3 regions of the Mesorhizobium sp. WSM4810 genome follow, and region 2 is predicted to be linked to each of the others. Evidence: riboswitches for the same ligand, from Rfam matches in the RefSeq annotation. Region 2 holds a riboswitch; each other region holds the start of a gene.

Region 1 (3,821 bases), on a different contig from region 2:
GGCGAGAGTCAAGGCGCTGAGTGAGCTGATCGACAGCCGCAGCCTGCTTCGAACTGATACTTGACTGAGTCAACTAAATGGTTGATCTTGTGCGGGCAGGAGGATGCCATGACGATTCATCATCAACCCGGCAGGGAGCGGATCGATGCGGTGCGGGGCTTCAACCGCTTCTACACCCGCCAGATCGGGTTGCTCGACGAAGGGCTGCTGAAAAGCGCCTTCTCGCTGACCGAGGCTCGGGTGCTCTATGAACTGGCGCATCGCGATGGCCTGACCGCCACCGATCTTGCGCGCGATCTCGGTCTCGACCCCGGCTATCTCAGCCGGTTGCTGAAGAAGTTCGAGGAGCGTGGCCTGGTCGAGCGCGTGGCGACGCAAGCCGATGCTCGGCGCTCGTCGATTGCGCTGACGCCGGCGGGAAGAGCGGCGTTCGCGCCGCTGAACCAGGGTTCGCACGATCAGGTCGCGGCCCTGCTCGACCGGCTCGCCGCACCGGAACAGGACAGGCTGGTCAAGGCGATGCAGACGGTGCAGCGCCTGCTGGGCGAGAGTGCAGAGCCCAGGGTCCCTTACATGCTGCGGTCTTTGCAGGTCGGCGACATCGGCTGGATCATCCATCGCCAGGGCCTGCTCTATGCGCAGGAATATGGCTGGGACGAAACTTATGAGGCGCTGGTCGCCGAAATCCTCGGCGCTTTCGTCAAATCCTACGATCCGAAATGGGAACGCAGCTGGATCGCCGAGCGGGAAGGGGAAGTCGTCGGCTCGGTCTTCGTCGTGCGCCAGTCGGACGCGGTGGCGAAGCTGCGCCTGCTCTATGTCGAGCGCTCGGCGCGCGGTCTCGGCATCGGCAGGCGGCTGGTCGAGGAATGCATCGGCTTTGCCCGTGCCAAGGGCTACAAGAAATTGACGCTGTGGACCAACGACGTGCTCACTTCAGCGCGCCGCATCTACGAGGCGGCCGGGTTCAAGCTGGCCAATCAGGAGCGCCACCATGCCTTCGGCAAGGATCTGGTCGGCCAGAACTGGAACCTGGAGTTGTAGCGTCTTTCCACTCTCCCCTTGTGGGACAAGGGGAGAAGGCAAGATAAGGCGGAGCGCCTCGACACTAGTCTCCAACACAAGTTGAAAACTGGCCCTTCCTCACCCTTTGACCGGTATCCAGATTTCCAGCCCGCCATTGCCGCTGCGCGGATCGAATTCGGGGCCGTAGCGCTCGAATTCGGGCGCGTCGGCAATCTTGTGCCCGGAGGCCGGCAGCCATTTGTTCCAGATCGTGTTGACCGTGCGGCGGATGGTCGAGATGTGGTCGCGATGGGCGAACACGGCGTATTTCTGCGCCGGCACGCGTACGCGCGAAAACTCCTTCGGCAGGTCCGAGAAATCGGACACCTCGACGCCGGCGATATAGTCGAATTGCCTGCATCGTCGCCGTTGACGCAGACGCCATAGGCGACGTCGCCGACCTCGCCTGGAATGTTGCCGACATAGGGGCCGAACCTTTGCCATTGCATCGGGATGCCGGCGCTGGTTTCGCAACTGTAGCGCTCGCCAAGACCGGCGATGAGGAACGGCCGGCTGGTTTCGAAACGCGGCGGCTCGAGATTGGTGAGGAAGGACTGGTCCATCAGGATCGGCTCCACGAGATCGACGTTTTTGAGTGAGCCTTGCGCGCGCACCAGTTCCGGCGTGGTGCCGAACTGGTCGCGGAAGGCGCGGGTGAAAGCCTCATGCGAGGCATAGCCGGCCTCGAGCGCGACCGAGAGGATGTCCGGTGCGCCGGCGGCGAGCCTGCGCGCCGCCTCGGTCAGGCGGCGAGAACGCAGGTAGCCCATCACCGAACGGCCGGTCGCCGCGCCGAAAGCCCGCGTCACGTGAAAGCGCGACACGCCGCTGCTTTTGGCGATATCGTCGAGCGAGATGGCTTCCGGCAGATGGCTTTCGACGAACCACAGCGCTCTCTCGGTCGGGTTCATATGGCTCCTTGCTGTGGGACTGTGCATTTGGCCGGCTCATAGTGCCGCGTCCTGATGGAGGCAGTTTGATCGAAATTGCGCACCGCGCAAAGCGACGCTGGTCGGCAAGTCGAACGCGTCGGGCGAAGGGCTTGACAGGAGCAGGCGTTGTCTTTTAATTAGTAACGTTATTACATTACGAAATTCAGTATCCTCTCTGACAAGACCATTGCTCGCGGGGCACTCCGAACCCCGGAAGCTTATTGCGCTGGGATTGGCGGAAAACTAGGGTGGCTGACTGATGGTCCCCAAGCCGAAAGGCGAGGGGTGAAAAGGGAACACGGTGAGACCTTCGGATCGAGGCCGTGGCTGCCCCCGCAACTGTAAGCGGCGAGCAAAATCCGAAAATGCCACTGGCCGGCAAGGCTGGGAAGGCAGGATGGCGCAAGGACCCGCGAGCCAGGAGACCTGCCATCGCACGAGTTGACCGGACGGGGTGTGCCGGGAGGAGACGTGGACATCGGTCTTGTCGGCCGGTCCAGCTTCCTTCCGTCGCCATTGAGAAAGTGACGGTAAGTTGGACGCCTGCCAGCCTCTTCTTGAAGCGCGTGAACTGAGCGCCACGGCGAATGGCCAGCGACTGGTCAGTGCGGTCAGCCTTTCGGTCGCGGCGGGAGACCGCCTCGCCATCATCGGTCCCAACGGCGCCGGCAAGACGACGCTGCTGCGCATGCTATGCGGCACGCTGCGTCCGAGCGCGGGAGATGTGAGATTTTCCGGACGCCGGCTGGAGACATTTTCGGCCGCCGAGCGGGCGCTGCACATGGCGGTCGTCGGCCAGACCGATCAACCCGATCCGCGGCTTGCCGTGATCGACTACGTCGGACTTGGGCGGGTCCCGCATGCCGGCTTGCGACGCAGGAGCGAGCAACGCGACGTTGTCGTCGAAGCGCTTCGCAGAACCCGCCTGCTGCCGCTGCTCGGCCGCACGATCGGCTCGCTGTCGGGTGGTGAGCGGCAACGCGCCCAGCTGGCGCGCGCCATCGCCCAGGAGCCGAAAATCCTGTTCCTCGATGAACCGACCAATCATCTCGATCCGCGCGCCCGCAGCGAACTTCTCGAACTCGTATCGCAGCTTGGCATGACCGTCGTGGCGGTGCTGCATGATCTGTCGCTGGTCACGCCATTTGCCACCAGGGTCGCGGTGATGAACGAGGCCCGCCTGCAGGCACTCGCCGGTCCGCGCGAGGCGCTGACCAAGCAGTTGATCCGCGAGATTTTCGGCGTCGAGGTGCTTCGGCTGCGCCATCCCACCGAAGACCGCGAACTCACGGTGTTCGAAGTCCCGAACCGTGCCTCTTCTGATCTAACCAAGGAGCAACACCCGTGAAACGCCTCGCACTGTCTTTTGCCTCTCTGCTGCTTGCCCAGGCCGCCTTCGCTTTCCCGGTAACAGTCGACAGCTGCGGCACAACGCTGACGTTCGACGCCGCGCCGAAGCGCGCCGTCATCCAGGATATGAACATGGCCGAGATGGCCTTCGCGCTGGGGCTGCAACCGTCGATCGTCGGCCTGACCGGCATCACCGGATGGTACAAGGTCGGTCCGGAATTCAAGGCCGGGCAGGGCGCGATCCCGGAACTCGCGCCGAAATACCCGACGCTCGAAAACCTGGTCGCGGTCGAGCCCGATTTCTTCTTCGCCGGCTGGTATTACGGCATGAAGCCGGGCGGCGAGGTAACGCCCGATACGCTGGCGCCGCACGGCGTCAAGACGCTGGTGCTGACGGAAAGCTGCGTCCATCTCGACAACAACCGCCCCGCCGCCTCGATGGACCTGCTCTACGGCGACATCGAAAAGCTGGGC
Region 2 (3,821 bases):
CCGGGCAGCAGCGCCAGTTTTATGCCGTGCGCGCGGGCGGTCGAGGCGAGCTGGTCGCAGCCATAGCGCCACCAGTCGTAACCGCCGAGGATGCGAACCAGAACAACCCTGGCGTGCCGGGCGACGCTGTCGATCCAGAGGTCTACTGACATCGGATGGCGCAGGTCACGTAGAGCCGCCAGCCGCATCGACGGCAGCCGATCCGCGTCCGCCTGCCACGCCGCCGCCAGCCCGGCCAGGTCGCTGTCGGTGAAGGACAGCGCCACGACATCCGCAGGCGTCTGCCTGAGATCGACAGGCTCGGCAAGATCGTCGAGCGAGGCGGATGTGGTGGTGAGGATGTGCATCGCGGCTCGTGCCTGAGGTCAGCCGGCGAGGATACGCTCGATCGCCGGGCGGTTCAGCCCTTTCAGGCCGATGACGACGAGGCGGGAGCGGCGATCGTCGGCGGCGGTCCAGGCGCGGTCGTAATAGTGGTTGACGCGCGGCCCGACTGCCTGCAGCAACAGCCGCATCGGCTTGCCGCCGACCTCGACGAAGCCTTTTACGCGCAGTACGTTTTCTTCTTCCGCCGCCGTGGCGACACGCAAAGCCAGCTCTTCGGGATTGGCAATCGACGGAATGTCGATGACGAACGAGTCAAAATCGTCATGCTCGTGATCGAGCTCGTCATCGTGGTGGGTCTTGCGGTTCTCGATGTCGTCCTCGACGGCAAGGCCGAGGCCGAGCAGCACGGAGGGATCGACCTTGCCCTGCGAGGCCGGCACGATCTTCACCGCGCGGGCGGCGTGCTTGCCGATGACGGCATTGGCGCGGGCCGAGCCGGCGGCGTCCATCAGGTCGCTCTTCGACAATATGATCAGGTCGGCGCAGGCGAGCTGGTCCTCGAACACCTCCTCGACCGGATCGTCGTGGTCGAGCGTCTCGTCCTGCGCGCGCTGCGCCTGCAGGGCGTCCATGTCGTCGGCAACGCGGCCTTCGGCCAGCGCCGGTCCGTCGACCACGGCAATGACGCCGTCGACCGTCACCCGGCTCTTCACCGTCGGCCACTGGAAGGCCTGGACCAGCGGCTTGGGCAGGGCCAGCCCGGAGGTTTCGATCAGGATATGGTCAACCCTGGGCGTCAGCGACAGGATCTGGTCGAGCGCCGGGACGAAATCGTCGGCGACGGTGCAGCAGATGCAGCCATTGGCCAGCTCGACGATGTTTTCCTCAGGGCAGGTGTCGATGCCGCATCCCTTAAGAATCTCGCCATCGATGCCGATGTCGCCGAACTCGTTGACGATGATGGCCAGCCGCTTGCCGCCAGCGTTTTCGAGCAGATGGCGGATCAGCGTCGTCTTGCCGGCGCCGAGGAAGCCGGTGACGACGGTGCAGGGCACGCGCGAGACGGAAGTGGTCATATCTGGTCCTTCAAAAGGTCGAGGGGAGGGATGCGGGCAACGAGGCCGCGCTTCAGGCAATCGGGGCGGCCGCGCCATGGCATGAGGCCGTCGGTCGAGGTGGCGAAGAGTTTTGCGCCGGTGATGAGATCGGCGCCGCTGGTCGCGGTCAGGTCGCCAAAGACATAGCTCCAGCAGCCGTCGCGCAGGATAGCGGCGCTGAGGCGGCGCTTGCAGTTGCCGAGGCATTCGACGCTGCGGATACGGATGTTTTCGCCAGAGGCGGCGCGGCGCGTGTCTTCGGCCAACAATTCGCCGGCGCGAGGATGGCCGTCGGAGCCGGTCTCGTCACGGCAGGAGGCGCAGACGATCACGGTGACGTCGGCCAGAGCATCATCATCGCCGGACAATACGCCCGCTGTCTCAGCCGAAAAACTGCTGTCGCGTTCCAAATCAGGCTCCTTGCCCGGAAAACCCGCCAGGCGATCGGATTCTTAAGTCCTAGACGGCAGGTCTCCTGGCTCGCGGGTCATCGCCTTCGTGCCGCCTTCCCGGGATTTTTCCCAGTGGTTATCGGCCTTGGCTCGTCGCTTACAGTTGCGGGGACAGCCGCGGATTTGAAATCGAGATTTCGCACCGCATTCCCTCTTGGCTCCTCCCTTTGCCGAGAGGAGACCGTCTGAACCGGATTTAGGCTTGTGGAGGCAGTCGTGTCAACGCACGTCTACGACGCCGCAATGTCGGCGAGAGCCGAACCCAGATCCCCGGCAGGCGTGACCTCGATACGTTCGAGCCCGAGCCAGCCTTGCATCAACTGCAATTCCTCAAAAAGTTCGGCGGCGGTTTGCGGCGGCGCGCCGGGCTCGGCATAGGCGGCATGGACGCGCAGCACGCCGGCCCGGCGGTCAGCCCTAAGGTCGATGCGCGCCACGATCCTTTCGCCGAGCAGGAACGGCAGCACATAATAGCCGTATTGGCGCTTTTCAGCAGGGGTGTAGATCTCGATGCGATAGCGGAAGTCGAACAGTCTTTCCGTACGCGTCCGTTCGAAGACTACCGGATCGAACGGAGCGAGCAAGGCGCGCGCCTCGATCTTGCGCGGAAAACGAACGTCCTTGTGAAGATAGGCGGGCTTGCTCCAGCCTTCGACCCGAACCGGCAAAAGATCACCGCCGTCGACCAGTTCCTCGATGCGGCCTTTGATATCAGCGGGAGAGAGGCGGAAATAGTCGCGCAGGTCGCCTGCTGTGGCGACGCCGTGGGCGCGGGCGGAGATGCGCAGCAATTCGCGGTGCGCATCCTCAGGCGAGGGCACCGGCAGGGCAAGTATTTCCGGCGGCAGCACGCGCTGCGGCAGATCATAAAGCCGCTCGAAGCCACGACGTGACGCCGTGGTGATGCGGCCGGCCCAGAACAGCCATTCGAAAGCGTGCTTGGCGTCGCTCCAGCCCCACCAGCCGCCGGAGCCTTTCTGGCCTTCCAGGGCGGAAGCGGCGATCGGGCCGCGTTCGACGACCTCGCGATAAATATCTTCAATGTAGGCGGCGCGCTCGCGGCCCCACTTGGCCAGCCCGTTATACATTTCCTCGCCACGTTCGGCCCGTTCCATGCGCCAGCGCATCAGCGGATAGGTCTCGACCGGCAGAAAGGAGGCTTCGTGCGCCCAATATTCGAAGACTTTGCGCTTGCGCGTCACGGCGGCGTTGTCGAGCAGGGCGAGCGGGTAGGGGCCAAGCCGCGAATAGAGCGGCATATAATGGGCACGCACCACCGCGCTGACGGAATCGATCTGCAGCAGACCGGTCCGGCCAAGCACACGGGCCAGATGGCGGCGATCGGGCGTGCCGTTAGGGCGAGGATCGGCAAACCCCTGTGCGGCAAGCGCGATGCGCCGGGCCATGGCGAGCGAGATTTTTTCCTTCATGCAGACGGCACTCTGTCGGCGTTTGACCAAAGGTGGGAGCGATGATTCCGCGCCATGCTAGCAGGGTTTTGGCGGCATCCATGTCAGGAGAGAAAAGTGGAGTAAACAGTGAAGGAAATCAAACAGGAGCGGATCGGACCAGTTTTTCCGGATATGCCGTCGAGCACCGTGTTTTGAACAAGGTTTGACTTGCTTCACCGAAAGCCCTGCGCTAACCCTCGCCGCGTTGCAGCATAGAGCCCCCTAAAACGGTTCAGTGGTTAAACTGTCACGCTTCCGCAAGTGGGTCCGGTGCTGTAATCAGAGTGGATTGGCCGCCAACGGAAAGCTGCAGCATGAACGCATTGTTGAGTTCGTACCTGCCCATCGTCCTGTTCATCGGCGTTGCGCTGGTCGTCGGCCTGGCGCTGCTTGCAGCACCCTTCCTGGTGGCCTACCGCAATCCCGATCCGGAAAAGCTTTCCGCCTATGAATGCGGCTTCAACTCGTTTGACGATGCCCGCATGAAGTTCGAC
Region 3 (3,821 bases), on a different contig from region 2:
AACCGGACGCCTTGGCTGGCTTCGCCCGGACGTTAAATCTCAAGTGTCGGTCCGTTATGAGGGTTTGCGCCCGGTAGCGCTTGATACCATAGTCCTGTCGACGCAGCATGACGAGGAGGTCTCACAAGCCACAGTCCGCGAAGGCGTCATTGAGGAGATCATAAGGCCGGTCTTGCCCCACGACTTGGATACGACGGGGATAAGGTTCCTGGTCAATCCAACAGGCCGGTTCGTGGTCGGTGGGCCGCGCGGCGACTGCGGGCTCACCGGACGCAAGATCATCGTCGATTCCTACGGTGGGATGGGGCGTCACGGCGGCGGCGCCTTTTCGGGCAAGGACCCGTCCAAGGTTGATCGCTCGGCCGCCTATGCGGCGCGGTACGTCGCAAAAAATGTCGTTGCAAGCGGCCTTGCGGATGTCTGCGAGGTTCAGCTTGCCTACGCGATCGGTGTGGCCGCGCCGGTGTCTATCCTGATCAATACCTTCGGAACCGCAAAGATCGACGAAAAAAGGATCGAGCGCGTCGTTCTTGAGCTTTTCAATCTCCGACCGAAAGGCATCATCAAGATGCTTGATCTCTTACGCCCAATATACCGCAAGACCGCGACATACGGACACTTCGGCCGCGAAGAGCCGGAGTTCACGTGGGAAAGGACGGACAGAGCTGAGGACCTGCTGCGTGAGGCAGGACCGGCAGCAGCGTGATGCGCCGATGTTGGATGCAGCGGCATACGGCAACTCCATTCCACACCTGCAAAAACCCGCCCGCGCCCGGCGCGGCAGAGGGTGGGTTTTTGGCGGAGATATGAATAGATGCTGGACTATGACGTGCTTTGTATCGGTAATGCCATTGTCGACATCATCGCCCAGTGCGACGAGGCATTCCTTGAGACGAACGGCATCATCAAGGGCGCGATGAATTTGATCGACATGAGGCGCGCCGAGCTGCTCTACAGCCGCATGGGCCCGGCCCTCGAAGCCTCCGGCGGCAGCGCCGGCAACACGGCGGCGGGCGTCGCCAGCTTCGGCGGCCGCGCCGCCTTCTTCGGCAAGGTCTCGAATGACACGCTCGGCGAGATCTACGCCCATGACATGCACGCCCAGGGCGTCGCCTTCGACACCAGGCCGCTCAATGGCGAACCGCCGACGGCGCGCTCGATGATCTTCGTCACGCCGGACGGCGAGCGCTCGATGAACACCTATCTCGGCGCTTGCGTCGAGCTCGGTCCGGAGGATGTCGAGGCGGACAAGGCGTCGGGCGCCGCCGTTACCTATTTCGAGGGCTATCTGTGGGACCCGCCGCGCGCCAAGGAAGCGTTCCGGCAGACGGCGAAGCTCGCCCACGCAGCCGGGCGCGAAGTGTCGATGACATTGTCGGATTCGTTCTGCGTCGACCGCTACCGCGAGGAGTTTCTGGAGCTGATGCGCTCGGGCACCGTCGACATCGTGTTTGCCAACAGCCACGAGATCAAGTCGCTGTACCAGACCGCCTCGTTCGACGAGGCACTGGCGCAGATCCGCACGGATTGCAGGATCGCCGCCGTGACCTGTTCTGAAAAGGGCTCGGTGATCGTGCGCGGCGGCGAGACCGTGGTGATCAAGGCGACCGCGATCAAGGAACTGGTTGACACGACAGGCGCCGGCGATCTCTATGCCGCCGGCTTCCTGCATGGCTACACGCAAGGCCGCGACCTGCAGACCTGCGGCGACCTTGGCTCACTGGCGGCCGGATTGGTGATCCAGCAGATCGGCCCCAGACCCCGGCAGAATTTGCGCCGCGAGGCTGAACAGGCGGGTTCGCTGTAGGGCGGCATTTCCGCCACGTGTTGCCCACCTTCCTGTTGTGCAGGCTGTCCAGACGAGCGCGTGTAAATCGAACGCGTACCAGTCCGAGAAGGATGGCGGTTTTTCTCCAAATTTCTGGTTGTTGAGGCTCAGGAACGTTGTCGCACTTCGGGCCAGTACTGCCCGATCATGAATGGCCAACACGCGCCATTTTTGACGAAGTCGTTTTGGGACGGGATCGTACAAATGGCAGATTGCCCGAGCGGCCAGGCACAGCCTGCGCACACCGGAGAGTGGCGCAGAAGGCTCAGCTCTACGGCGACCTCCGAATTGGGAGCCGCAGGTGAACAGTTCACATAAACACATAAACATTTCTTTATACCTCATTGACAACAAAGCGGGCTGCTGCGATTGTCCGCGTGTCGTGGTTCTCCGCTAGGCGTTGCCGTAGCAGAGCTAAGAGGGAAGCCGGTGCAATGCCGGCGCTGCCCCCGCAACTGTAAGCGGCGAGCCAAACCCATCAATGTCACTGGGGCGAACTGCCCCGGGAAGACGGGGCAGAGGCTGTGACCCGCGAGCCAGGAGACCTGCCACGGTAAACAACGTCCACGGGCGGGGTGTCTGGTGGCCGCGGCAGCTCGGCGTTTATGCCGGCCTGCTAGCGCCTTCCTTGTCCCCGCCGCAACCATCGGGGTATGGAATGAATGTCTCCCAGCAAGTTCCCATAGCAACGCTTGGCATGCCGCGTGTCGGTCGCCGGCGAGAACTGAAATTCGCGCTCGAAAGCTACTGGTCCGGAAAATCTTCTGCTGCCAACCTTCTGTCGACGGCGAAGGCACTCCGTGCCGCCAGCTGGAGCGAGCAGCACGACCGCGGCGTGTCGAAAATCCCGTCGAACGACTTCTCACTGTATGACCATGTGCTCGACACCGCAGCAATGGTCGGCGCCGTGCCAGCTCGTTACGGCTGGACGGGCGGCGAGGTCCCGCTCGACATCTACTTCGCGATGGCGCGCGGGACGCAAGGCGATACTGCGGGTTGTGGACACGCCAGTCACGGGCATGCAGTTCAGGGGCAGCGCGTAACCGCGATGGAAATGACCAAATGGTTCGACACTAACTACCACTACATCGTGCCGGAGCTGAGCCAGGATCAGACATTCGCGCTCTCGTCGACGAACCCAGTCGATCACTTTCTGGAGGCAAAAGAGCTTGGCATCCATACACGCCCGGTCATCCTTGGACCGGTCACCTTCCTCAAGCTGGCGAAGTCTCCCGACCAGGGTTTCGATCCGATAGCGCTCCTACCGCGGCTGCTGCCCGTCTACGAGCAACTCCTGCGGACGCTGGAGCTCTCGGGGGCGGACTGGGTGCAGATTGATGAGCCGGCGCTTGTGCTCGATCTTAACCCGATCGAACGAGCTGCCTTCGAATTCACCTACGGCCAGCTGTCGAAAGCCGCGCCCAAGTTGAAAATTATGCTGGCTACCTATTTCGGGCCGCTCGGGGACAATCTCGAGACCACGCTTTCGCTGCGCCTGGCGGGCCTACATCTCGATCTCGTGCGCGCTCCCGAGCAGTTGGAGACGGTTGGTCGGCTCGCACCGAAGGATCTGGTGCTCTCACTTGGCTTGATCGACGGCCGCAACGTCTGGCGCGCGAACCTGGCTGCCATTCTCGACCGCATCAAGCCGGTCGTTGCCGGCTGGCCGCTGGATCGCGTCGAGATTGCGCCTTCCTGCTCGATGCTTCATGTGCCGATGGACCTGCGGATGGAGACCGCGCTGGATGTGGACGTCAGTTCGTGGCTGGCATTCGCCGCCCAGAAGACTGAAGAGCTGCTCGTGCTGGCCCAAGCCTTATCCGAAGGCAGGGAGGCCGTAGCAGGCTCACTGAAAGCTTCTGCCGAGGCGGCCGCCGCGCGCGCAATGTCTACAAAGGTCCATGATCCGCTCGTCCACGGTCGAATTAGCAGCATTGACGGCGTCATGAAGCAACGAAAGCGCGCATTTGCCAAGCGCTCGAGAGTCCAGGCC

What was found. A riboswitch is a leader RNA that binds a small molecule or an ion and turns the genes downstream of it on or off. The one in region 2 is predicted to bind cobalamin.
Region 1: it holds a riboswitch for cobalamin, as region 2 does, so the genes downstream of both, AC0L3O_RS27365 (ABC transporter ATP-binding protein) here and AC0L3O_RS07725 (DUF1636 family protein) in region 2, are expected to answer to the same signal.
Region 3: it holds a riboswitch for cobalamin, as region 2 does, so the genes downstream of both, metE (5-methyltetrahydropteroyltriglutamate--homocysteine S-methyltransferase) here and AC0L3O_RS07725 (DUF1636 family protein) in region 2, are expected to answer to the same signal.

Annotation. Positions count from the first base shown of each region.
Region 1 is NZ_JBVVQV010000024.1:103,130-106,950, reverse strand. Features, by position in the region: gene AC0L3O_RS27375 (bifunctional helix-turn-helix transcriptional regulator/GNAT family N-acetyltransferase) at 109-1,044, shown strand; partial or broken gene AC0L3O_RS27370 (AraC family transcriptional regulator) at 1,144-1,976, opposite strand; cobalamin riboswitch at 2,241-2,445, shown strand; gene AC0L3O_RS27365 (ABC transporter ATP-binding protein) at 2,533-3,345, shown strand; gene AC0L3O_RS27360 (ABC transporter substrate-binding protein) at 3,342-3,821, shown strand, end outside.
Region 2 is NZ_JBVVQV010000004.1:99,341-103,161, forward strand. Features, by position in the region: partial or broken gene AC0L3O_RS07715 (cobaltochelatase subunit CobN) at 1-347, opposite strand, end outside; gene cobW (cobalamin biosynthesis protein CobW) at 366-1,403, opposite strand; gene AC0L3O_RS07725 (DUF1636 family protein) at 1,400-1,834, opposite strand; cobalamin riboswitch at 1,873-2,077, opposite strand; gene AC0L3O_RS07730 (winged helix-turn-helix domain-containing protein) at 2,107-3,306, opposite strand; gene AC0L3O_RS07735 (NADH-quinone oxidoreductase subunit A) at 3,642-3,821, shown strand, end outside.
Region 3 is NZ_JBVVQV010000016.1:45,878-49,698, reverse strand. Features, by position in the region: gene metK (methionine adenosyltransferase) at 1-706, shown strand, start outside; gene AC0L3O_RS22040 (adenosine kinase) at 815-1,807, shown strand; cobalamin riboswitch at 2,195-2,395, shown strand; gene metE (5-methyltetrahydropteroyltriglutamate--homocysteine S-methyltransferase) at 2,511-3,821, shown strand, end outside.